2 regions of the Rhizobium sp. CFBP 13644 genome follow, and region 2 is predicted to be linked to the other one. Evidence: riboswitches for the same ligand, from Rfam matches in the RefSeq annotation. Region 2 holds a riboswitch; the other holds the start of a gene.

Region 1 (11,475 bases), on a different contig from region 2:
AGTTGAAACTTCGGGCAGTTCGGCGGCCCTGTCAAGAAGGAGGCTACTGTGCCTTGAAGTGTTTTGAGAGCTTGAGGCCCTGGGCCTGATAGTTGGAGCCGAGGCCTGTGCCGTAGAGGCCTTCGGGTCTTGTCAGCATGTGCTCATAGACCAGACGGCCGACGATCTGGCCGTGTTCGAGAATGAAGGGGACTTCGTGGCTTCTGACTTCTAGCACGGCGCGGCTGCCTGTGCCGCCTGCGCTCGCGTGGCCGAATCCGGGGTCGAAGAAGCCGGCATAGTGCACGCGAAATTCACCGACTAGCGGGTCATAGGGGGTCATCTCGGCGGCATAGAGCGGTGGCACATGAACGGCTTCGCGCGAGACGAGGATGTAGAATTCATCGGGATCGAGGATGAGCTCGGCGCGGCCTCTGGAATAGATCGGCTCCCAGAAATCCAGCACATCATGGGCGGCCTTCTGGTCGACATCCACCACCGCCGTGTGGTGCTTGCCGCGATAGCCGATCAGGCCCGTTTCACCGAAGCCTTCAAGGTCGATGGACAGCGCAATACCGCCGCCGGAGACATTGGGCGTTTCGCTGGCGACCAGCGTTTCGCTTTCATGCAGCGCCAGCAACTGCGTTTCCGCTAGCAAGGCATGGCCGATGCGAAAGCGGATCTGCGACAGGCGTGAGCCCTGGCGCACGACGATGGGGAATGTGCGCGGGCTGATTTCGAGGTAGAGCGGACCCGTGTAGCCTGCCGGGATCTTGTCGAATTCCTGCGCATAATCGGTGATGACGCGGGTGAAGATATCGAGGCGTCCGGTCGAGCTTTTCGGGTTGGCAGACGCTGCCATGTCAGCCGGAAGCGCCAGCGCCTCCATCAGGGGCACGATGTAGACGCAGCCGGTTTCCAGAACCGCACCTTCGCGCAGATCAATCTCGTGCAGGCTGAGCCGGGTCAGCTTTTCGATGACTTTCGTGGAGGGGCCGGGCATGAAGCTGGCGCGCACGCGATAGGCCTTCGCGCCGAGACGAAGATCGAGGCTGGCGGGCTGTACCTGGTCTTCATCCAGCGGCCGTTCGCTGGCCAACTGGCCGGATGCGAACAGGTCCCGGATAGCGCCATCTGCCAATATGCCCGTCGTTCTCGTCATCTTTTCATCATCCCTTTTCATGGCGACAAAACCAAAAGCCAACCATTGACGCAAGTCGTTAACAGAGTTATGGCAACCTTATCCCGTGGTGATTTGGCCGGTCGGCTTGCAGCCACGTTAAACAAATGGCTAAAAAGACCGGGTGCGCTTGTAACCGGTCCGCTATTGCGACCGGTTTTTTTGTTTGTAAGGTGATGACATGAGCAAGAAATGGCGCCCGGCAACACAGCTGGTACACGGCGGCACCCTGCGGTCGGCATATGGCGAGACATCCGAAGCCATCTACCTGACGCAAGGCTTTGTCTATGAAAATTCCGAAGCCGCCGAGGCGCGCTTCAAGGGCGAGACGGAGGGCTTCATCTACGCCCGCTACGCCAGCCCAACCAATGACATGTTCGAAAAGCGCATGTGCCTTCTGGAAGGTGCCGAAGATGCGCGCGCCACGGCATCCGGCATGGCCGCTGTCAGCGCTGCCATTCTGTGCCAGTTGAAGGCCGGCGATCACATCGTTGCTGCCCGCGCCCTGTTCGGTTCCTGCCGCTGGGTTGTCGAAACGCTTGCACCGCGCTACGGCATCGAATGCACCCTGGTGGACGGACGCGATCTTGCCAACTGGGAAAAGGCGATACAGCCAAACACGAAGCTGTTCTTCCTCGAAAGCCCCACCAACCCCACGCTCGAAGTCATTGATATTGCAGGCGTTGCGAAGCTTGCAAACCAGATTGGCGCCAAATTGCTGGTCGATAACGTGTTTGCCACCCCGCTTTTTCAGAAGCCGCTGGAGCTGGGCGCGCATATCGTCGTCTACTCGGCAACCAAGCATATTGACGGTCAGGGACGCTGCCTTGGCGGTGTTGTTTTGTCCGACAAGAAGTGGATCGAGGAAGAGCTTCAGGATTACTTCCGCCACACCGGCCCGGCCATGTCTCCGTTCAACGCATGGACGCTGCTGAAAGGCATCGAGACCCTGCCGCTGCGCGTGCGCCAGCAGACGGCGAACGCTGCGAAGATTGCTGATTTTCTGGCCGAGCAGAACAAGGTCGCCAAGGTCATCTATCCCGGCCGTGCAGACCATCCGCAGGCCGATATCATTGCCAAGCAGATGACTGGCGGCTCGACGCTGGTTTGCTTTGAGCTGAAGGGTGGCAAGGAGGCGGCATTCAAGTTGCAGAACGCGCTTGAAATCGTCAAGATTTCCAACAATCTGGGCGATGCTAAGAGCCTGATTACCCACCCCGCCACGACCACACACAAGAACCTGACGGATGAGGCGCGCGCCGAACTCGGCATGTCCGGTGGCACGCTGCGCCTTTCCTGCGGTATTGAAGATACCGATGATCTGCTGGAAGATTTTGCGGCGGCAATCGCTGCAGTTTCCGCCTGAGAAACCCAGATGGCCCGGCATTGCGACCGGGCCGTTTGCCATGGCGATCGCCTTCAGATCGATTTGACGCCATTGAAACAAGGAACATCTTCGTTCCAGACCTGTTACACTTAACCACCGAAATGAGCCCTTGGAGCAATCCATGCCAGCCGAAACGTGCATTGTTTTGGGCTGCCACGCTAATATCGCCTTACGGTTTATTGACGATAGGCGTCGCCTGTAGTGTAGAATGTCTGGACAACCAATTACTTAAGGTCCCGTAATGTACCGTGCGCTAACAAGAGATATCGAGGTCACAGTCGACCCCTATTATCTTGAAGAGCAGTCCGACCCGGCTGACAGCCGATATGTCTGGGGCTACACCGTTGTGATTTCCAACAATTCCGAGATCGGCGTGACGCTGGTAAACCGCTATTGGCATATCACCGATGAAAATGGGCAGGTGGATGAAGTGTCCGGCCCCGGCGTCATTGGCGAGCAGCCGCATTTGGAGCCCGGTGGCACTTACGAATATTCATCCGGCTGCCCGCTGGATACGCCATCCGGCATGATGTTCGGCCATTACGAGATGCAGTCTGACACGGGAGAAGTGTTCACCGTGGCCATCCCGGCATTTTCGCTGGATAGCCCGGGGCTGATGCGCGTGCTGAACTAAGCACCTTAAACGGCATTCGGCCGGACCTTTCAGATCCGGCCTGCCATTGTCACTCCGCAGCCTCAAGCTCATCTACCTGATAGCGGTAGGTGGTGGAGCAGAACTCGCAGGTGACGGAAATAACGCCGTCTTCCTGGCTGTCGCGGATCTCGTCGGCTGAGAAGCCTGAGAGAACACCCTTGATCTTGTCACGAGAGCAGTTGCAGCGATCAAGGATCAGCTGCGGATCGTAAACCCGCACGCCCTGCTCGTGAAACAGGCGATAAAGCAGCTTTTCCGCTGGCACCTGCGGATCGGTCAGCTCATCGGTATCAACAGTGTCGATCAGGGCAACCGCTTCATTCCAGGCATCGTCTACGGCATAATCGACAATGTTCTCATCGCCATCGCCGCCGTGTAGATCCCGCTGGCGCAGACGCTCTGGTGCCTGCGGCAGGAATTGCGCGATGAGGCCACCGGCACGCCAGCCGTGACGGGGCTTGCCTTCCTCGTCACGATCGAACAATTCGGCAACGCCCAGCCGCACGCGGGTGGGCAATTGCTCCGACTGGCGGAAATAGACGCCTGCGATTTCTTCGAGTGTCGAACCATCCAGCGGAACGATGCCCTGATAGGGCTGCATGCCGACGCCCTGATCAATGGTGAAGGCGAGAATACCCGCACCCAGCAGCTGTTCCGGCGATGTCTTTCCTTCAGCCGTCGCCTGCGCCAGCCGCTCCTCATCGAAACGGGCATAGGCGCGCATGTTCTGAGGCGCGGTAAAATCGGCAACCAGCAGGTCCACCGGGCCATCGCTCTTGGTCTGGACCGTGAGCTTGCCGGAAAACTTCAGCGATGTGCCAATCAGCGCGGTCAACACCACCGCTTCCGCCAGCAGGCGGGCGACAACCGGAGGATATTCATGCCGGTCCAGAATAGCGTTCAGCAGCGGCCCAACCTGCACGGCACGGCCGCGCACATCCAGCCCTCCCACCTGAAAGGGAACGACCTTGTCGTCGCCAGCGAATTCGAGGGTGTCCAGATCGACCGTCACATCTGCCATATCACTTACTCCTTGGTGCCTCAACTGCGCACAGCCACACCGCCAGATAAGGCGGCGGGCGAAACTGGCCAGCGGGCATGATGCTGTTACCGCATAGATAAACCGGCGGAGGTGAAAACGGAACCACGTCCGGCCGGGTATTGCGGTGAAACATTGATGAAAGCTGCCGATGAAGTCCGGCAGCACGTGCTTGGTGCTACAAATGGGAAGCCATGCCGGATATTCAAGCACCCCGCATGGCTTGCCTCAACGGCACCCGGTCAGATCAGATGACGCCCATGCACCAGGCAATGATGGCCTTTTGCGCGTGCAGACGGTTTTCTGCCTCATCGAACACCACAGACTGCGGGCCATCGATAACGTCGTCGGTCACCTCTTCGCCGCGGTGGGCAGGCAGGCAGTGCATGAACAGTGCATTCTCATTGGCCTTGCCCATCAGCGCGGCATTGACCTGATAGGGCTGGAAAATGTTGTGGCCGCGCGCCTTGTGCTCCTGGTTCATGGAGACCCAGGTATCGGTGATGACGCAATCGGCACCTTCGACGGCGCGCTGCGCATCATGATACAGTTTCACTTCGCCGCCATTGTTGCGCGCCCAGTTCATGAACCGGTCATGGGGTTCAGACCCCATAGGCACGGCCATGTTCATGCGGTAGCCAAAGCGGGCAGCACCTTCCACCAGCGAATGCAGCACGTTGTTGCCATCACCCGTCCAGGCAATGGTTTTGCCCTTGATCGGGCCGCGATGCTCTTCAAAGGTCAGGATATCCGCCATGATCTGGCAGGGATGCGTATCATCCGTGAGACCATTGATAACAGGCACGGTCGCATGTTCGGCAAGCTCCAGCAGACGCGAATGGTCTGTTGTGCGGATCATGATGGCATCGACGTAGCGCGACAGAACCTTTGCCGTATCGCCAATGGTTTCAGCGCGGCCAAGCTGCATTTCCGTGCCGGAGAGGAACAGCGTCTCGCCGCCCAGCTGGCGCATGCCGACATCGAAGGAAACGCGGGTACGGGTGGATGGTTTCTCGAAAATCATCGCCAGCATCTTGCCAGCCAGCGGCTTTTCCGCCGTGCCGTTCTTGGTCGCAATCTTGCGTGCGCGCGCGTCATCCAGAATGACCCGCAGGTCCTCAGAGCCGACGGCCGAAAGGTCTAGAAAATGCTTTGCTGATGCCATTTCAATACAGTCCCATCGATGGAGGTGGCGCCTTGGGCGCGCACCTCACTATGCGCATTCAGGCGCTTTTTGCGATTTTCGTCGTGAGGCTTTCTGCCGCACGTTCAATCCGGGCCAATCCTTCACGCGCTTCTTCAGCCGTGACCACAAGCGGCGGCAGGATACGAATGACGTTGTCACCTGCTGGAACACCCAGAAGATGCTCGGCGCGGATGGCGTGCAACAGTTCGGACGATGGCATCTTCGCCTTGATACCGATCAGCAGCCCCTCGCCTCGGATCTCCTCGATCACGTCGGGGTAGCGATCCTTCAACGAAGCCAGTCCCTGGCGGAATATCAATGTGACATCGCGCACATGCTCGAGGAAACCATCGGCCAGAATGATATCCAGCACCGCATTTCCGCAGGCCATCGCCAGCGGATTGCCGCCATAGGTCGTGCCGTGAACGCCAGCCGTCATGCCGGATGCAGCTTCCGCCGTTGCAAGGCAGGCGCCGAACGGAAAGCCGCCGCCAATGCCCTTGGCCACGGCCATGATATCAGGCGATACGCCGGACCATTCATAGGCAAAGAACTTGCCTGTGCGTCCAACGCCTGTCTGCACCTCATCGTAGATCAACAGCAGGCCGTGCTCTTCGCACAAAGCGCGCAGGGAACGCAGGAACTCAGGGGCAACGGGGCGAACACCGCCCTCACCCTGAATGGGCTCGATCAGCAGGGCAGCCGTTTCCGGCCCGATGGCAGCCTTCAGGGCGTCCAGATCGTTGAACGGCACCTGATCGAAGCCTTCAACCTTTGGTCCGAAACCCTCGATGTATTTTTGCTGCCCGCCAGCCGCGATGGTCGCCAGCGTGCGTCCGTGGAACGCGCCTTCGAAGGTGATGACGCGGAATTTTTCGGGATGGCCGTGGGTGTAGTGGTAGCGACGCGCCGTCTTGATCGCGCATTCCAAGGATTCCGCACCCGAATTGGTGAAGAACACCTTGTCCGCAAAAGTTGCATCCGTCAGCCGCTTGGCCAGCGTTTCCTGACCGGCAATCTCATAGAGATTGGATAGGTGCCAGACCTTCTCGACCTGACCTTTCAGTGCTTCGACCAAGTGCGGATGGCTGTGGCCAACCGATGTGACGGCCACGCCCGCACCGAAGTCCAGATATCGTTCGCCGGTCTCGGTGATGAGCCAAACGCCCTCTCCTCGCTCAAACCGCAAGGGTGCTCTGGAAAACGTATCGAACAATGGCGCTGTGTCGGCCATGGCTGTCTCACTCCTTGCGCTCGAACAGCGCTGTCAATGGGTCTTACCGGTTATCCCGTGCCTGAAAATCAAAAATGCCGCCTCGCGGCGGCTTGGGGTATCCTCTTACTGCGAGGGCACTATTGTCACTTCGCCTGAGGATGTCAACAAATGTCCTCATTTTCAGGCATTCTCAAGCTGTGGTAGGGGCTGATATGAAGCACACTAGGTGTTGCTTTTCTGACTCACAAACACAGCAAGTTGGGGAAAACCGGAAAATCGATTCCAGATGATTCTCCCGACTCTTGTCACGGAGTCTGCCGACGATTAGGTTAACTCTCAATTACTAGATCGCAAGCGGCGGACCTAGTCACCTACAATCTGGCGGATACTCTGCGCGTGGTTCACTCCACGGCATAGCAGAATGATTCTGCCTTCGCGACCAGCGGAGACACGGCATGAACTGGACTGATGAACGGGTCGAAAGACTGAAACGACTGTGGTCTGAAGGCCTCAGCGCCAGCCAGATTGCCGCCCAGCTCGGAGGCGTCAGCCGCAACGCCGTCATCGGCAAAGTCCACCGCTTGAACCTTCCTGGCCGCGCCAAGGCTGGCGGCACGGTTGCAACCGCGCGTCCCGCTGCAAAGCGTCCGGCAGCGACAACTGCACCCTCTGCTGCGGCACCCCGCGCTGCCACTTTCCAGGGCCGCGTTGCCCCTGCCCGCGCCAATACACGCGCCGCAGACGCAAACGTCCAGAAGGACGATGCGGAGACGGATGCACCACGGATTCTTGAATATGTGCCGGTCAGCAATTCCACGCTGCCGACATCGCTGCGCCTGACGCTGACGGAACTGACGGAACGCACCTGCAAGTGGCCAGTTGGCGACCCTCTGAAGGACGACTTCCACTTCTGCGGTTGTGATGCTTCTGAATCCTCGCCGTATTGCCGCTTCCACGCAAAGCTCGCTTACCAGCCAGTAAGCGAACGCCGCAGAGCCTAAGGCTTCGCATCCAGTTCGACGCAATAAAATGAGCGGGTCTTTGGCCCGCTTTTTTGTTGCGATTTTTTCGGCTTGGACAGCGCAAACATGCACAGGCGAAGGCGTCACCAAGGAGATGGCGATTGACTTGTCAGTTTGTCATCGGGGATTGAACCGGCGTACCGGTAAGGGGACTCTGGAGCCGCAAGAGCGACGGCAAGTCGCGCCATTCAGAGCCTCGGGATCATGCGGCGCTGCAGCGAAAAGCGGCGGCATGGCTGATCCCATACGCGGCAAGGGTGCGAAGCGCCTCTTGGGCTTTCGCACTCCGCGCAGCATTCGCAGCGGATGATCGCAGCCCTTCGATTGAACGGCTGCAGGATCATGGCTTCAAGCTTAGCCCTGGCGGGCCTTGCGGTTGGCATAGCGACGATCGCGTTCTGCCTTGCGGGCTGCTTCGTCTTCGACGACGCGAGCAATACGATTTTTTTCGGCCGCCTTGCGCTCATTTTCTTCAGCGTTTGCAGCAGCTTCGAGTTCAGCTGCGCGTTGCGCGGCCTCTTCTTCCAGGCGCAATTTTTCTTCGCGCTTCTGCTGGTCACGCTCGGCCTGGCGGGCTCTGCGGGCTTCGGCAACGGCAATCTGCTCGGCCTGCTTGGCTTCGAGCGTGGGAGCCGCGGCTTCCTTGGCTTCGCGATAGGCCTTCAAAAGAGCGGCCTTTGCCTCGGCAGCAGCGCCGCGACGTTCGGAAACTTCGTTATTCTTGATATTTCGAGTGTTTCTCAAATCTCTATTCCAGTTGATGCGTCATACCGATCAGGGATCAGGTTTTTTTGGCGCGTTTGGTTGGGATAACTGCGGGCTTCAAGCTGTCTTCCAGTTCTTTCGCAAGACGCGCTTCCCGCAGCCTGAGGGTCTTTTCATCACGGGCGCTCGCAATCGAGTTCAACTCATCGACCGCTTTGCCGCGGGCAAAGAACTGCGATTGCGTCGCTCCGAAAGCAATTTCGGCCTGCTTGCGGGATTTGCTGTGAGCGTCTGACATGGAATTTTCTCCTATCGCATCGCACTGAAAACCGGAATCGATTTATGGATAGAGCGATACGCATTCACGGCTCGAAGCGTATTCTTGCATATAAGAATGCAATACGTCCAAGCATGTGGCCGACTTGCGGCATAAAAAAAGGCCAGGCAACATGCCTGACCTCGGTGGTCTCAAACTTTCGACAATGCCAGTACATCCGTGGTCAAAGGAAAGTCGATACCCGTATTAAGCAGCCTGGAGATTGCAGGCAGACATCTTGCCGGACTTGTTGTCCCGCTCGAGATCGTAGGAAAGCTTCTGGCCTTCTACGATTTCGCGCATGCCTGCACGCTCAACAGCGGAAATGTGCACGAATGCATCGGCGCCGCCGTTGTCTGGCTGAATGAAGCCGAAGCCCTTGGTGGAGTTAAACCATTTTACTGTGCCTGTGGTCATAATGAACCCTTTCAAAGCATAAGTTATAAGTCACAGAACGTGAGTCCTGTGTGCGGTGTAGCGATTTTTTTGAAAGGAAGGGTTAGTTCAAAGCGCGGTGCTAATCGCGCGGTAACCAAAGCTCAGCAAGCAAAAGATCGATGACCAATACATAGAGCCTTCTGGCCACTGAGTCAAACTTTAAATTACAGAAACTTAAAATCAACACTCAGAAGCTGTGCAGGTCACGCCGGTTGCTGGCGGCTTCTAGCGGCGCTAACGCATTGATATCCATTATGCCAAATGCAAAACACCGCCCCTTTTGGGAGCGGTGCATGAGATTTTGAGACCATACGGGAGACGTTTCAGCCCCGGTGCGTTGGTCAGGCTTCCATGGAATATCCGGCGCCGCGCACGGTACGGATCACATCCTGCATGCTGGAGAAGTTGAGTGCCTTGCGCAGGCGCCCGACATGGACGTCCACCGTGCGCTCATCCACATAGATATCGTGACCCCAGACGCCATCGAGAAGCTGGGAGCGCGAGAAAACGCGGCCGGGTGACACCATGAGGAACTCGAGAAGACGAAACTCGGTTGGTCCAAGCCGCACTTCACGGGCCTTGCGGTGAACACGATGCGTTTCGCGATCCAGCTCGATATCACCGCATTTCAGCACGGAGGACAGAACCTCCGGCCGGGCGCGGCGCAACATTGCCTTAACCCGTGCCATCAGCTCAGGCGTGGAAAACGGCTTGACGACATAGTCATCCGCACCCGTGGCCAAACCACGCACGCGCTCGCTTTCTTCGCCACGTGCCGTCAACATGATGATCGGCAGTCGCTCGGTTTCCGGGCGCATTCTCAGACGACGGCAAAGCTCGATGCCGGAGACGCCTGGAAGCATCCAGTCGAGGATCAGCAGATCCGGCGTGCGTTCCTGCAAGCGGATTTCCGCTTCGTCACCCCGTGGAATGGTATCCACGTCGTAACCTTCGGATTCCAGATTGTAGCGAAGAAGAACGCTCAAGGCTTCTTCATCTTCGACAACTGCGATTTTGGGCACCATGGCTAGAGACTCCGCCAGTCGTTTAGAGAATTCACTCAGTTACGGCACCGAGCGTGTTGGAACTATCGTCCTTCGGGCGTTCGCCTTCAGGCTGGCTGCCAGTGGCCATGTAGTAGATGGTTTCAGCGATGTTGGTCGCGTGGTCACCAATGCGCTCGATGTTCTTGGCGCAGAACAGAAGATGCGTGCAGGTGGTGATGTTGCGCGGATCTTCCATCATGTAGGTCAGCAATTCGCGGAACAGCGATGTGTACATCGCGTCGATTTCCTCGTCACGTTCGCGGATGGCCTGCGCCTTTTCAACCGAACGGGTCGAATAGACATCCAGAACTTCCTTGAGCTGAACCAGAGCAAGCTCGGAGAGATGCTCGATGCCACGGGCCAGCTTGCGTGGAACGCCTGTGCCGGCAACAGCGAGAACGCGCTTGGCTGTGTTCTTGCCAAGGTCGCCAACGCGCTCTAGGTCAGCGGCGATGCGCAGCGTGCCGATAACTTCGCGAAGGTCGGCAGCCATGGGCTGGCGCTTGGCAATGGTCACGATCGCCTTGTCGCCGATTTCGCGCTCGGCGTGATCGAGAATGGTGTCGTCAGAGATGACCTTCTGCGCCAGGGCCGAGTCCGAATTGACCAGCGCACGCACAGCGTCGGCGCACATCTGTTCGGCAAGGCCACCCATTTCGGCGATCCGGCGGGTCAGGAACTTCAGCTCGTCATCATAGGCGGACATGATATGGTTTGGTGTCGGCATGTTCGAATTCTCCAGTTAGATGACGCCACCCGCCAAGCGCTCGAAGGCTCAGGCGGGGTGGCGTGGATGCTATGACACGACAGAGGGCAGGATCAGCCGAAGCGACCCATGATATAGTCCTGTGTGCGCTGGTCATCCGGGTTGGTGAACATCTTGTCGGTATCGTTTTCCTCAACCAGATGGCCGAGGTGGAACATGGCCGTGCGCTGAGACACACGCGCCGCCTGCTGCATGGAGTGCGTCACGATGACGATCGTGAAGTTGCTGCGCAGCTCGTGGATCAGCTCCTCGACCTTTGCCGTTGCGATGGGGTCAAGAGCCGAGCAGGGCTCGTCCATCAGAATGACTTCAGGCGAAACGGCGATGGCGCGGGCAATGCACAGACGCTGCTGCTGACCGCCGGACAGGCCGGTACCGGATTCGTGCAGGCGATCCTTGGCTTCGTTCCACAGGCCGGCCTTCTGCAGGCTGGCCTCGACGATCTGGTCCATATCAGCCTTGCTGCGGGCAAGGCCGTGAATGCGTGGACCATAGGCGATGTTTTCATAGATGGTCTTCGGGAACGGGTTCGGCTTCTGG
Region 2 (11,475 bases):
GCCGCAGCTTCTGTCGCTGGAATGCTGGGGCGGCGCGACCTTCGACGTTTCCATGCGCTTCCTGACGGAAGATCCGTGGGAGCGTCTGGCGCAGGTGCGCGAAGGCGCCCCAAACCTGTTGCTGCAGATGCTTTTGCGCGGCGCCAATGGCGTCGGCTACAAGAATTATCCTGACAATGTCGTCAAATATTTCGTGCGTCAGGCGGCCAAAGGCGGCGTCGATCTGTTCCGCGTGTTCGATTGCCTCAACTGGGTCGAGAATATGCGCGTCTCGATGGACGCAATTGCCGAAGAGAACAAGCTCTGCGAAGCAACGATCTGCTACACGGGCGATCTTCTGAACTCGGCCCGCCCGAAATACGACCTGAAATACTACACCAACCTGGCCGCTGAACTGGAAAAAGCAGGCGCTCATATCATCGCTGTGAAGGATATGGCAGGGCTGTTGAAGCCTGCTGCCGCGCGGGTGCTGTTCAAGGCTCTGCGCGAGGCCACCAGCCTGCCGATCCATTTCCACACCCATGATACCTCAGGCATTTCTGCGGCCACCGTTCTGGCGGCGGTGGAAGCGGGTGTTGACGCGGTCGATGCGGCCATGGACGCGCTTTCTGGCAATACATCGCAGCCATGCCTGGGCTCCATCGTCGAAGCCCTCAAGGGAACAGAGCGCGATACCGGGCTCGATACGGAATGGATCCGCCGCATTTCCTTCTATTGGGAAGCGGTGCGCGGACAATATGCTGCCTTTGAAAGCGACCTCAAGGGCCCCGCATCAGAAGTGTATCTCCACGAAATGCCGGGTGGCCAGTTCACCAATCTCAAAGAACAGGCCCGTTCGCTGGGTCTGGAAAGCCGCTGGCACGAGGTGGCGCAGACCTATGCGGACGTCAACCAGATGTTCGGCGATATCGTGAAGGTCACGCCATCGTCCAAGGTTGTCGGCGATATGGCGCTGATGATGGTGAGCCAGGATTTGACGGTGGCTGATGTTGAAAGCCCGGAAAAGGAAGTGTCCTTCCCGGATTCCGTCGTTTCCATGCTGAAGGGTGATCTTGGCCAGTCGCCGGGCGGTTGGCCTCAGGCGCTTCAGAAGAAGGCGCTCAAGGGCGAGGAGCCCTACACCGCACGTCCCGGCTCTCTTCTTGAAGATGCTGATCTGGATGCGGAGCGCAAGGACATCGAAACCAAGCTTGAGCGTCCGGTGGATGACTTCGAGTTTGCGTCCTACCTGATGTATCCCAAGGTCTTCACGGATTTTGCTCTGGCCTCTGATACGTACGGACCTGTGTCGGTCTTGCCGACCCACGCTTATTTCTACGGCATGGAAGATGGCGAAGAGCTGTTTGCCGATATTGAGCGCGGCAAGACCCTCGTCATCGTCAATCAGGCTTCATCGGGCATTGATGATAAGGGCATGGTCACGGTGTTCTTCGAAATCAACGGCCAGCCGCGCCGCATCAAGGTGCCTGATCGTGCCCATGGGGCCACGGGTTCTGCCGTTCGCCGCAAATCTGAACCGGGCAATGCCGCGCATGTCGGCGCACCGATGCCGGGCGTCATTTCCCGCGTCTTTGTCAATCAGGGGCAGGATGTGAAGGCAGGCGACGTGCTGGTGTCTATCGAAGCCATGAAAATGGAAACCGCGCTTCACGCCGAACGTGACGGCAAGGTAGTCGAGGTCCTGGTCAAGCCCGGCGATCAGATCGATGCCAAGGATTTGCTGATCGCTTACGGTGAATAAGCTCTGACTGACCGCTACAAACAAAAAGCCCACCAAATGGTGGGCTTTTTTTTGGAGATATCAGTCGATTGAGACGCTGCGAGAGATCAGTTTTGTGTCAGCGGCGAGATCAGGACTTCGACGCGGCGGTTCTGGGCGCGTCCGTCTGCCGTTGCGTTGGAAGCAACCGGCTGCGATGGGCCAAAGCCCATTGTTGAAATACGGCGCTGATCGACACCGCCACGATCGCCGAGATAGTTTGCAACGGAGGCCGCGCGACGTTCGGACAATTGCTGGTTATGCGCCAGGCTGCCGGTCGAATCGGTATGGCCGTTAATGTCGATATAGGTCTTGCCGAACTTGTTCAGAACGATCGCCACCGAGTTGAGCGTCGGGAAGAATGGCGGGATAACCTGATCCTGATCTGTCGCGAAGGTGACGTTGGACGGCATGTTGAGAACGATGCTATCGCCGCGACGGGTTACCGAAACGCCGGTTCCCTGAAGCTGCTGGCGCAACTCGGATTCCTGATTGTCCATGTAACCGCCGATGGCACCACCGGCCAGCGCGCCAATGCCCGCGCCGATCAAGGCGTTGCGGCCCTTGTTGCCGCCACCGATGGCCAGACCGCCGACTGCACCGGCCAGAGCGCCGATACCGGCACCACCTGCCATGTTGGAAACCTTCTGCTCACCTGTGTAAGGGTCGGTGGTGGTGCAGGCGGAAAGATAGGTTGCGGCAAGCGCAAGAACGACAAACTTCTTGATCATGAATTCCAGTGCTCCGTGAGTTCACGTAAGGTAAGACAGGTAAATTCCGGCATTTTCGCGGTCGAAACCTACTCGGCTGCGTCCTTTTGGCCAAAACGTTTTTCGATATAGTCGATGACAAGCGCCTCGAAATCCTTGGCGATATCAGGTCCGCGCAGGGTCAAGGCTTTTTCGCCATCGATAAAGACGGGAGCGGCGGGGTTTTCGCCGGTGCCGGGCAGCGAAATGCCGATATCGGCATGCTTGCTTTCGCCCGGACCGTTAACGATGCAGCCCATGACAGCGACGTTCAGCGCCTCGACGCCCGGATATTTATCACGCCAGACCGGCATATTCTTGCGCAGATCGTTCTGGATGTTCTGCGCCAGTTCCTGAAACACGGTGGAGGTGGTGCGCCCACAGCCCGGACAGGCCGCAACGACGGGAACGAACTGGCGAAAGCCCATGACCTGCAGAATTTCCTGCGCGACCTGCACTTCGCGGGTGCGGTCTCCGTTTGGCTCCGGCGTCAAGGACACGCGGATCGTATCGCCAATGCCGTGTTGCAGCACGTATCCCATGGCAGCGGAGGAGGCGACGATGCCCTTGGAGCCCATGCCCGCTTCGGTCAGGCCCAGATGCAGCGCGTGGTTGGAGCGTTCCGACAGCATCGAGTAGACGGCGATCAGATCCTGAACCTGGCTGACTTTAGCCGACAGGATGATGCGATTGCGTGGCAAGCCGATTTCTTCGGCAAGCTCTGCGGAAATCAGGGCCGACTGGACGATGGCTTCGCGCGTGACCTGACGGGCCGATAGCGGAAAGCCTTCATCCTTGTTCTTGTCCATCAGCGTGGTCAGGAGTTCCTGATCCAGCGATCCCCAGTTCACGCCGATGCGCACCGGCTTGTCATAGCGGATCGCCATTTCGACGATATCGCCGAACTGCTTGTCCTTCTTGTCCTTGAAGCCGACATTGCCCGGATTGATCCGGTATTTTGCCAATGCTTCGGCGCAAGCCGGGTGATCTGCCAGAAGCTTGTGGCCAATATAATGGAAGTCACCTACCAGCGGCACATCAAGGCCAAGGCGCAAGAGGCGGTCGCGAATTTTTGGAACGGCGGCGGCACTTTCGTCGCGGTCGACGGTGATGCGCACGATTTCGGAACCCGCACGGTAGAGGGCGGCCACCTGCTGCACGGTGGCGTCGATGTCAGCCGTATCCGTATTGGTCATGGATTGCACGACGACTGGCGCGCCGCCACCCACGATCACGCCACCGACATCGACAGCGACCGAGGACCGGCGCGGCTTGGGATCATAATCGGCGTGTGACGTCATGGTTTTCTCGAGCAATTGTGGTTGGTCTGATCATTCAGGTGTAACACGGCGCGAGCCTTGTCAATATCGAAGCGATCAACTCCTCTTTCACCGCAATCATGGCAAAATTGGAGACCAGCCGTCATGAGGGGCAAAGTGCTGTGTCAGTGGTGGTTGCTTGTACCATCGGCGTGGCGGGCTAAGCGGGAGAGAAGCAGAACCACGACATGCAAAACCGGCAGGCCGAGGAAGACGACCGCCAGTCCCGTATGCTCCGCGATGAAGCCGATGGCTGACGGTGCAACGAGAATGCCGGAATATCCCATGGTTGTGACCACCGACAGTGCAATGCCCGGCGCCATTCCCGGCATGTTGCCCGCTGCCGAGAAAGCAATGGGCACCATGTTGGAAATGCCGATGCCAGCAATGGCAAAGCCTGCAATCGCGACGAAGGCATTGGGTGCGAAACCGGCAATCAGCAGGCCCACGATCGATATGGACGAGCAGAATTGCAGGGTGCGCACAGCGCCGAATCGGTCTCGCACCAGATCACCCGCAAAGCGCATGACGGCCATCGTCAGGGAAAAGGCCGCAAAGCCGAAGCCCGACAACGTGACGGATGCGCTGAGTTCGTTGCGCAGGTAGAGCGCGCCCCAGTCCAGAATCGCACCTTCCGGGATCATCGAAAACAGTGCCATGATGCCGATGATCCAGGGGAGTGGGGTCAGCGGCAGGCCACCCTTTGGACGCTCTTCTTCCGGGTGCGGGCGATCCACCAGTACCCGTGGCCATGCGACGGCAAGCATGATGGCTGCAATGATCGTCAGTGCGACGGCGTGGCCGTAAATGCCGGTCATGTTGATCAGCAGGCCGCCCAGACCCGCGCCGAGGAGACCGCCAAGGCTCCAGAAGGCATGGCAGGACGACATGATGGCGCGGCGCATGCTGCGTTCCACCACAACGGCATTGGCATTCATGGCAACATCCATTGCCCCCGTCAGTCCGCCGAACAGAAAGACGGCGATGACACCAGCCCACAAGGCGTTCGCCATTGTGATCAAAAGCAGCGTCGGCACCATGACGAGCGCCACGGCAAGCGTAACGGTTCGCGAACCGAGACGGCCGATCTGGGAGCCTGCGATGGGCATGAAGGACAGGGAGCCAAGGCCGTAGACAAGGATGACGAGGCCGAGTTCGCTTTCGCTGAGCGCAAAGCGCGTGGCGAACTCCGGTATCATCGGTGCCCATGAGCCCATCATGAAGCCATTCATGAGAAACAACAGGGAAACGCCAAGGCGTGTCCTCGTCATATATGGCGTGCGGGTTGTGGGGGATGGATGCGTGGTAGAGCCGGTCATCGGGACTGGTCCTTTGGTGTTTGGATAAATGAAGATACTGGGGAAGACGCGCTGGCCTGGACAGTTTCGACGCCGGTTTTCCTGAGCGTTTCGACCGTTGCCGCGTCAGCATCCGCCTCAAGCACAAGCGTCAGCTTGGATGTCAGCGGGTGCACATGGAATGCCGTGGGGGCTTCGATCTTTTCAGAGGTGATGGCGCAGAGAATTCTCGTGCTGGTTTGACAGGCAAGTCGTTTGAAGACCGCATCCTCGTAAATCTGGGCGGACAATCCTTGGATGAGCGATAGTCCGCAGACGCCGACGATACACAGATCTGGTCTGATGTCTTCCAGCTGCTTGATAGCCGTTGTGTCAATGGCAGCGCCGACAGCCGGATCAACCCTGCCGCCAATGAGAATGAGCTCGACCCCGTTGCGGCCGGTGAGTTCGGCCGCGATGTCAGGTGTGTTGGTGATGATGGTCAATCGCGCATCCGCACTCAGATGCTGCGCAATCGCCAGATTGGTTGAGCCAGCATCGAGAAAGACGGTCATGCCATCCTGCAACAGCGCGGCGGCGGCCTGTCCCATGGCAGCCTTGCGTTCCGTCATCATGGTCATGCGCGTTTTCAGCGGTATCGTGGTGCCTGATATCAGCAGCGCACCGCCATAAACCCGCTCACATTCGCCCCGCGCAGACATTTCGCGCAAATCACGGCGGACAGTGTCCTCGGATACCGCAAATTTCTGCGCCAGTTCCTGCGCAGAAACCCGGCCATGGCGCAGCAATTCCGCGTGAATAAGAGCCTGACGCTCGCCAACAAAGTGATCGGATCTAGACATAGGAAAGCCAACCGGAAGAATCGTGCATAAACACGCATAACCCGGCATTTGCGATTTCTCAAGCGAAATGATGGAGCGCATCTTCCCACCGCGCTGAGCCGATCAGTGGGCGTGTTCAAGATGGCCGGAAAACCGGCCAGGAGTGTATGGGATGTTATGGAGCAGGTGGGCTAAGCGACCACGCGCGTCTCAGCTCTTTCGTTCGGCCACGAACTTTGCGGTTTCGATCAGGGTCTCTCCCGCTTCGCCATAGGGTGCGAGCAGTTCGGCAGCTTCTTCCACCAGTTCCCGCAGCCTCGTTGTGGCCCAGTCGGCGCCGTGCAGGGCCACCAGTGTTCCCTTGCCGCGTGCTGCGTCCTTGCCTGTTGCCTTGCCCATGGTCACGGCATTGGAGGTCAGGTCCAGCAGGTCGTCTGCCAGCTGAAAAGCGAGGCCGATTTTTTCGCCGTAGTGGCGCAGCCTTTCGCGCTCGGCTGTGTCACTGCCCGCGATAATGGCGCCAGCTTCGCAGGCAAAGCGGATCAGCGCGCCGGTTTTCATCGTCTGCAATGTCACGATGCCCGCTTCATCCGGCGGATGCGTCTCGGCATAGAGATCGAGCGCCTGTCCGCCTGCCATGCCGCCAATGCCGGCGGCTCTTGCCAGGGCCAGAACCAGCTGGGCCTTTCGGTCATCCCGCAGTTCCGTCTCGGGCGCGGCGATAATGTCGAAGGCCAGCGTCAGCAGACTATCGCCAGCCAGGATCGCGGTTGCTTCATCGAACTTCTTGTGAACGGTCGGCTGACCCCGTCGCAGGTCATCATCATCCATGGCGGGAAGATCATCATGCACCAGCGAGTAACAATGCAGGCATTCCAGCGCTGCACCCACGCGCAATGCGGCGTGCATGTTTCCGCCGAGAAGCCGGGCTGTCTCGATGACGAGAAAAGGTCGCAGCCGCTTTCCGCCGTTCAACACGCCGTGCCGCATCGCGTCCAGAAGGTTTGCCGGTCGCGTCGTCTCGTCGGTGCGGCTGTCGCCTGACAGCAGTTCGCCCAGCAGGGTTTCGGTTCGTGCCGCATTGTCGCGCAGGCGTGTCTCGAATGTCATTTTGGCCGTTTCCTCAACATATCGGCTGTTTGGCATGGGGGAAAAAGGCTGGCAATCATTTTTGTGGGGCACCGGGGAACTTCGTTATCGTGACTCGCCTTGATGGTGTATGCGGAATATGAAAGGCTCCAAGCGGCAGCCAAATGGGGGACGCCAAGTGGGGGCAGTTTTTTGAGTAGCACGCCGGATATCGAGACGGACGATGAAACGCTTGATGAAAGCGGGAGTAAACCGAAGGTGGATATTCGAAACCTGGTGAGACGCGTCCTTCTTGTTATCCTCGCCTTGCTTGTTTTGCCCTATCTTCTCATTCCGCTTTATGCGCTGCCGTTTGTGCGTCCCGTTTCCACACTCATGCTGGCTGAACTTGTCACGTTTCAGGGCTATGATCGCCGCTGGGTGCCGCTCGAGAAGATCTCGCCACGCCTCGTGCAATCCGTGATGATGTCGGAAGATGGGCAGTTCTGTTCCCATGGCGGCGTGGACTGGAATCAGATGCAGACGGTGGTGAGCAGCGCGCTTGAGGGCGAATCCACACGCGGCGCCAGCACCATACCCATGCAGACCGCAAAGAACCTGTTTTTATGGAACGGTCGTTCCTTTTTGCGCAAGGGGCTGGAATTGCCGCTGGCCGTGGTGTCGGACTTCATCTGGTCAAAAAGGCGGATGATGGAGATTTATCTCAATGTCGCGGAGTGGGGGCCGGGCATTTACGGCATCGAGGCGGCTTCCCAGCACCACTTCAAGGTCTCCGCGTCGAAACTGAGCGCGAGACAGGCAGCGCTTCTTGCGGTCTCGCTGCCCAATCCGATTGATCGCGTTGCCAGCAAACCCGGCCGGGGCATGCAAAGGCTGGCCGGGCTGATCGAAAGGCGCGCCCGCGGTTCGGGCGCTTATGTCGGCTGCGTGCTGGACTGAACTAAACCGCTCAGCCTTTCTTGAAAATATAGTCGGTTTCCTGCACCAGCGTCTCGCCGGGGCGCAGAATGCCGTTTGGAAAACCGTCATGGTTGACGGCATCCGGCCATATCTGGGTTTCCAGGCAAAAACCGGCAAAGGGTCCGTAGTGACGACCATCCAGCCCCGGCACAGCCGCATTCAGCTTGAAGCCTGAATAGAGTTGCACACCGGGTTCCGTCGTTGCCACGTCCAGCGTGATATTGGAGGCGGGCGCGTAAACCCGTGCGACATGTCGCTTGGCGACACGTTCCGGCGACAGGCAGAAATTGTGGTCGTAAAGAACCTGCTCGCCATCCTTCATATGCTTCATGGGCAAGGATGAGCGAAGGTCGAATTCGGTGCCATCAACGGCGCGGATTTCGCCCGTCGGTATCTGGCGCTCATCCGTCGGCAAATAGTGGTCGGCGGCGATCGCTATTTCATGCCCCAATGCGGTTTCAGCGCCATCCAGATTGAAATAGGTGTGCTGGCAGACATTGGCGATGGTCGGATGGTCGGTTGTTGTTTCGTAGACAACCGATAGCACGCCGCCATCGCGGATGGTGTAGGTGGCGCGCACGGTGCAATTGCCGGAATAGCCCGCGCGGCCATCGGGATCGACAATCTGCAGCACGACATGGTTCTGCCCATGCTCCATGATCATCCAGTTGCGCTTGCCGATATTGTCGCTGCCGCCGTGGAGGTGCGTGACGCCCTTTTCATTGAGTTCCAGCTGATAGGCCGTTCCATCGATCTTGAATTTGCCATCGCCGATGCGGTTGGCATTGCGGCCCGGCGTTGCACCAAAATAGGAAGAGTATTTCGGGTAGTCGTCGAAATTGTCGAAACCCAGCACCAGTGCGGGCTGGTGCCCATCAAGACGCAGGTCCTGAATGACTGCGCCCCAGGTCATGACCTTCGCCGTCAGGCCGCCTGCGGAAATCGTGACACGCTCGACCTTCTCACCCTTGGCGGTGAAACCAAAATCTTCCCGTGCGCCAGCTTCGCTCATCGTGTCACTCTCCCGATCCATCAACAGGGCCGGACGTTGCTTTATTTTCAACGCCCGCGCAATTGCAGAATTATGGTTTGTCACTACCGATATCTGCCAGATCATATGGCGTCGTCTGATAGATCTCGTTGATCCAGTTGCCGAAAAACAGATGGGCATGGCTGCGCCAGCGGTTCAGCGGCGTCAGATCAGGATCATTATGCGGGAAGTAATTATGCGGCACCTTGATGGGCACCCCCGCATTCACATCACGGAAATATTCTTCCGACAGTGATGTGGAATCATATTCGACATGGTTGAACATATAGAGACGCTTGCCCTTGCGCTCATGCACAAGGCAGACGCCCATTTCCTCTGACTCCATCAGGATTTCCAGATCGGGGTGCTTTTCGATGTCTGCACGGCGAACCTCCGTCCAGCGGGAGACGGGCACCTGAAAATCATCGGAGAAGCCGCTGAGATAGATGGATGAAGGGCACAGGTTGCGGTGGCGGAACACCCCGAATGCCTTTTCCTTCAGCTCATGCTTGGGAATGCCGTGGAAGTGGTAGATGGCCGCCATCGCGCCCCAGCACACATTGAGCGTGGAGTGAACATTGGTCTGCGTCCAATCCAGGATTTGACGCATCTCGTTCCAATAGGTCACGTCCTCGTAGTTCAGCGTTTCCACTGGCGCGCCGGTGATGATGAAGCCATCGAACTTGCGGTGACGGACCTCCTCCCATGTTTCGTAAAAGGAGAGGAGATGTTCTTCCGGCGTGTTCTTGGCGCGGTGTCCGCCAATGCGCACGAGCGACAGCTGCACCTGAAGCGGGGATGCACCCACCAACCGCGCCATCTGAATTTCGGTCTTGATCTTGTTCGGCATGAGATTGAGGAGGCCGATCTGAAGCGGGCGGATATCCTGACGGATCGCCGCCGTTTCCGTCATCACCCTCACGCCCTCTTGCACGAGGGTTTCGAAGGCGGGAAGCGTATCGGGTATCTTGATCGGCATCTCGAACTCTCACTTTCCTGGCAGCGCAGGCCTAGAAAACAAAAAAACCGGCAACGAAATCGCAGCCGGTCCTCGGAAATTGCCTATTTCCTCGACCATTTAGCAACTTCTTTAAAGTGGCCGCAAGCCGGTCGGCAAATCACCACTGGCAGGTGTCATAATCCTGTCTGGCTTAAAAATCAATATCGCAGCCCTGTCCGCGTTTGTGCCTTTCCTTATAGGCCCGTTCCGGGCTATGGCAGGGCATGAGTTCGGCACCCTTCACCATTCTGCTTGGCGGAAACATCACCGTCACGGATCGCTTGCAAAAGGCGGTGGCCGGTACGCGTGCGATTGCGGCAGATAGCGGTATGCGCCACGCCGCCCCGCTGGGGCTGACGCCGGAGCTATGGGTCGGCGATTTCGATTCGTCCGATGCCGATCTGATGTCCCAATGGCAAAATGTCCCGCAACAGCCGTTTCCGGCTGCAAAGGGCGTGACGGATGGCGAGATTGCTGTTTCTGAGGCCCTGTCTCGTGGCGCAAACCGGCTGGTTCTGGTCGGTGCTCTGGCTGGCGAAAGATCCGATCATGCGCTGTTTCACCTGCTTTACGCCGTGTCACTGGCAGAGCGCGGTTTTGACGTCATCCTGACATCGGGGACGGAGGAAGCCTATCCTCTGCTTAGCGGTGACCTCTCCATCGATCTGCCTGCCCGTTCCCTGTTCTCCATTGCAGGTTTTACCGCGCTGGAGGGGCTGGATATCGACAATGCACGCTATCCTCTTGAAGACTTTGCGCTTGCCTTCGGCTCGTCGCGCACTATTTCCAATGTGGCGGAGGGCGCTTTGCGGCTTCGCCTTGAAAGCGGCAAAGCCATTGTGCTTGCCCGTCCCTATGACTTGACCGGAGCCTGAAACGTGGCACCCCCTATTTTAAAACTCGATGATATCAAGCTGACCTTTGGCGTTAATCCGCTGCTGGATGGTGCAAACCTGCAAGTTGAGCCCGGAGATCGCATCTGCCTCGTCGGCCGCAACGGCTCTGGCAAATCCACGCTTATGAAAATTGCAGCCGGTCTGGTCGAGGCGCAGTCCGGGGAGGTGTTCCGGCACCCGTCCGCCACCATCCGCTATCTGGAACAGGCACCGGATTTTGAAGGTTTTGAGACGGTGCAGGCCTATGCCGAAGCCGGGTTGGGGCCGGGCGATGACGCCTACCGCGTGACCTATCTTCTGGAACATTTGGGGCTGACGGGGCTTGAGCGTCCATCCAGCCTGTCCGGCGGCGAAGCGCGACGCGCCGCACTGGTGCGCGTCATGGCGCCGGAGCCCGACATTTTGATGCTCGATGAGCCGACCAACCATCTCGACCTGCCAACCATCGAATGGTTGGAAGGCGAGTTGCAGCAGACGCGCAGCGCGCTCGTTCTGATTTCCCATGACCGTCGCTTTCTCGAAAAGGTCTCCACAGCCACCGTCTGGCTGGATCG

What was found. A riboswitch is a leader RNA that binds a small molecule or an ion and turns the genes downstream of it on or off. The one in region 2 is predicted to bind S-adenosylmethionine.
Region 1: linked by a shared signal. The riboswitch ahead of IFT53_RS03300 (O-succinylhomoserine sulfhydrylase) and the one ahead of metA (homoserine O-acetyltransferase MetA) in region 2 are both predicted to bind S-adenosylmethionine.

The regions. Positions count from the first base shown of each region.
Region 1 is NZ_JACYVF010000001.1:699,365-710,839, forward strand. It holds gene IFT53_RS03295 (2'-deoxycytidine 5'-triphosphate deaminase) at 44-1,141, opposite strand; SAM riboswitch at 1,217-1,295, shown strand; gene IFT53_RS03300 (O-succinylhomoserine sulfhydrylase) at 1,341-2,525, shown strand; gene apaG (Co2+/Mg2+ efflux protein ApaG) at 2,788-3,180, shown strand; gene IFT53_RS03310 (Hsp33 family molecular chaperone) at 3,230-4,222, opposite strand; gene argF (ornithine carbamoyltransferase) at 4,488-5,405, opposite strand; gene IFT53_RS03320 (aspartate aminotransferase family protein) at 5,464-6,660, opposite strand; gene IFT53_RS03325 (GcrA family cell cycle regulator) at 7,098-7,643, shown strand; gene IFT53_RS03330 (DUF6481 family protein) at 8,019-8,408, opposite strand; gene IFT53_RS03335 (hypothetical protein) at 8,446-8,667, opposite strand; gene IFT53_RS03340 (cold-shock protein) at 8,893-9,102, opposite strand; gene phoB (phosphate regulon transcriptional regulator PhoB) at 9,465-10,148, opposite strand; gene phoU (phosphate signaling complex protein PhoU) at 10,180-10,896, opposite strand; gene pstB (phosphate ABC transporter ATP-binding protein PstB) at 10,989-11,475, opposite strand, start outside.
Region 2 is NZ_JACYVF010000004.1:195,779-207,253, forward strand. It holds gene pyc (pyruvate carboxylase) at 1-1,741, shown strand, start outside; gene IFT53_RS13390 (OmpA family protein) at 1,828-2,490, opposite strand; gene ispG (flavodoxin-dependent (E)-4-hydroxy-3-methylbut-2-enyl-diphosphate synthase) at 2,559-3,809, opposite strand; gene IFT53_RS13400 (MFS transporter) at 3,953-5,146, opposite strand; gene IFT53_RS13405 (DeoR/GlpR family DNA-binding transcription regulator) at 5,143-5,967, opposite strand; gene IFT53_RS13410 (polyprenyl synthetase family protein) at 6,157-7,056, opposite strand; gene mtgA (monofunctional biosynthetic peptidoglycan transglycosylase) at 7,228-7,974, shown strand; gene IFT53_RS13420 (aldose epimerase family protein) at 7,985-9,007, opposite strand; gene metA (homoserine O-acetyltransferase MetA) at 9,078-10,004, opposite strand; SAM riboswitch at 10,084-10,160, opposite strand; gene IFT53_RS13430 (thiamine diphosphokinase) at 10,250-10,900, shown strand; gene IFT53_RS13435 (ATP-binding cassette domain-containing protein) at 10,904-11,475, shown strand, end outside.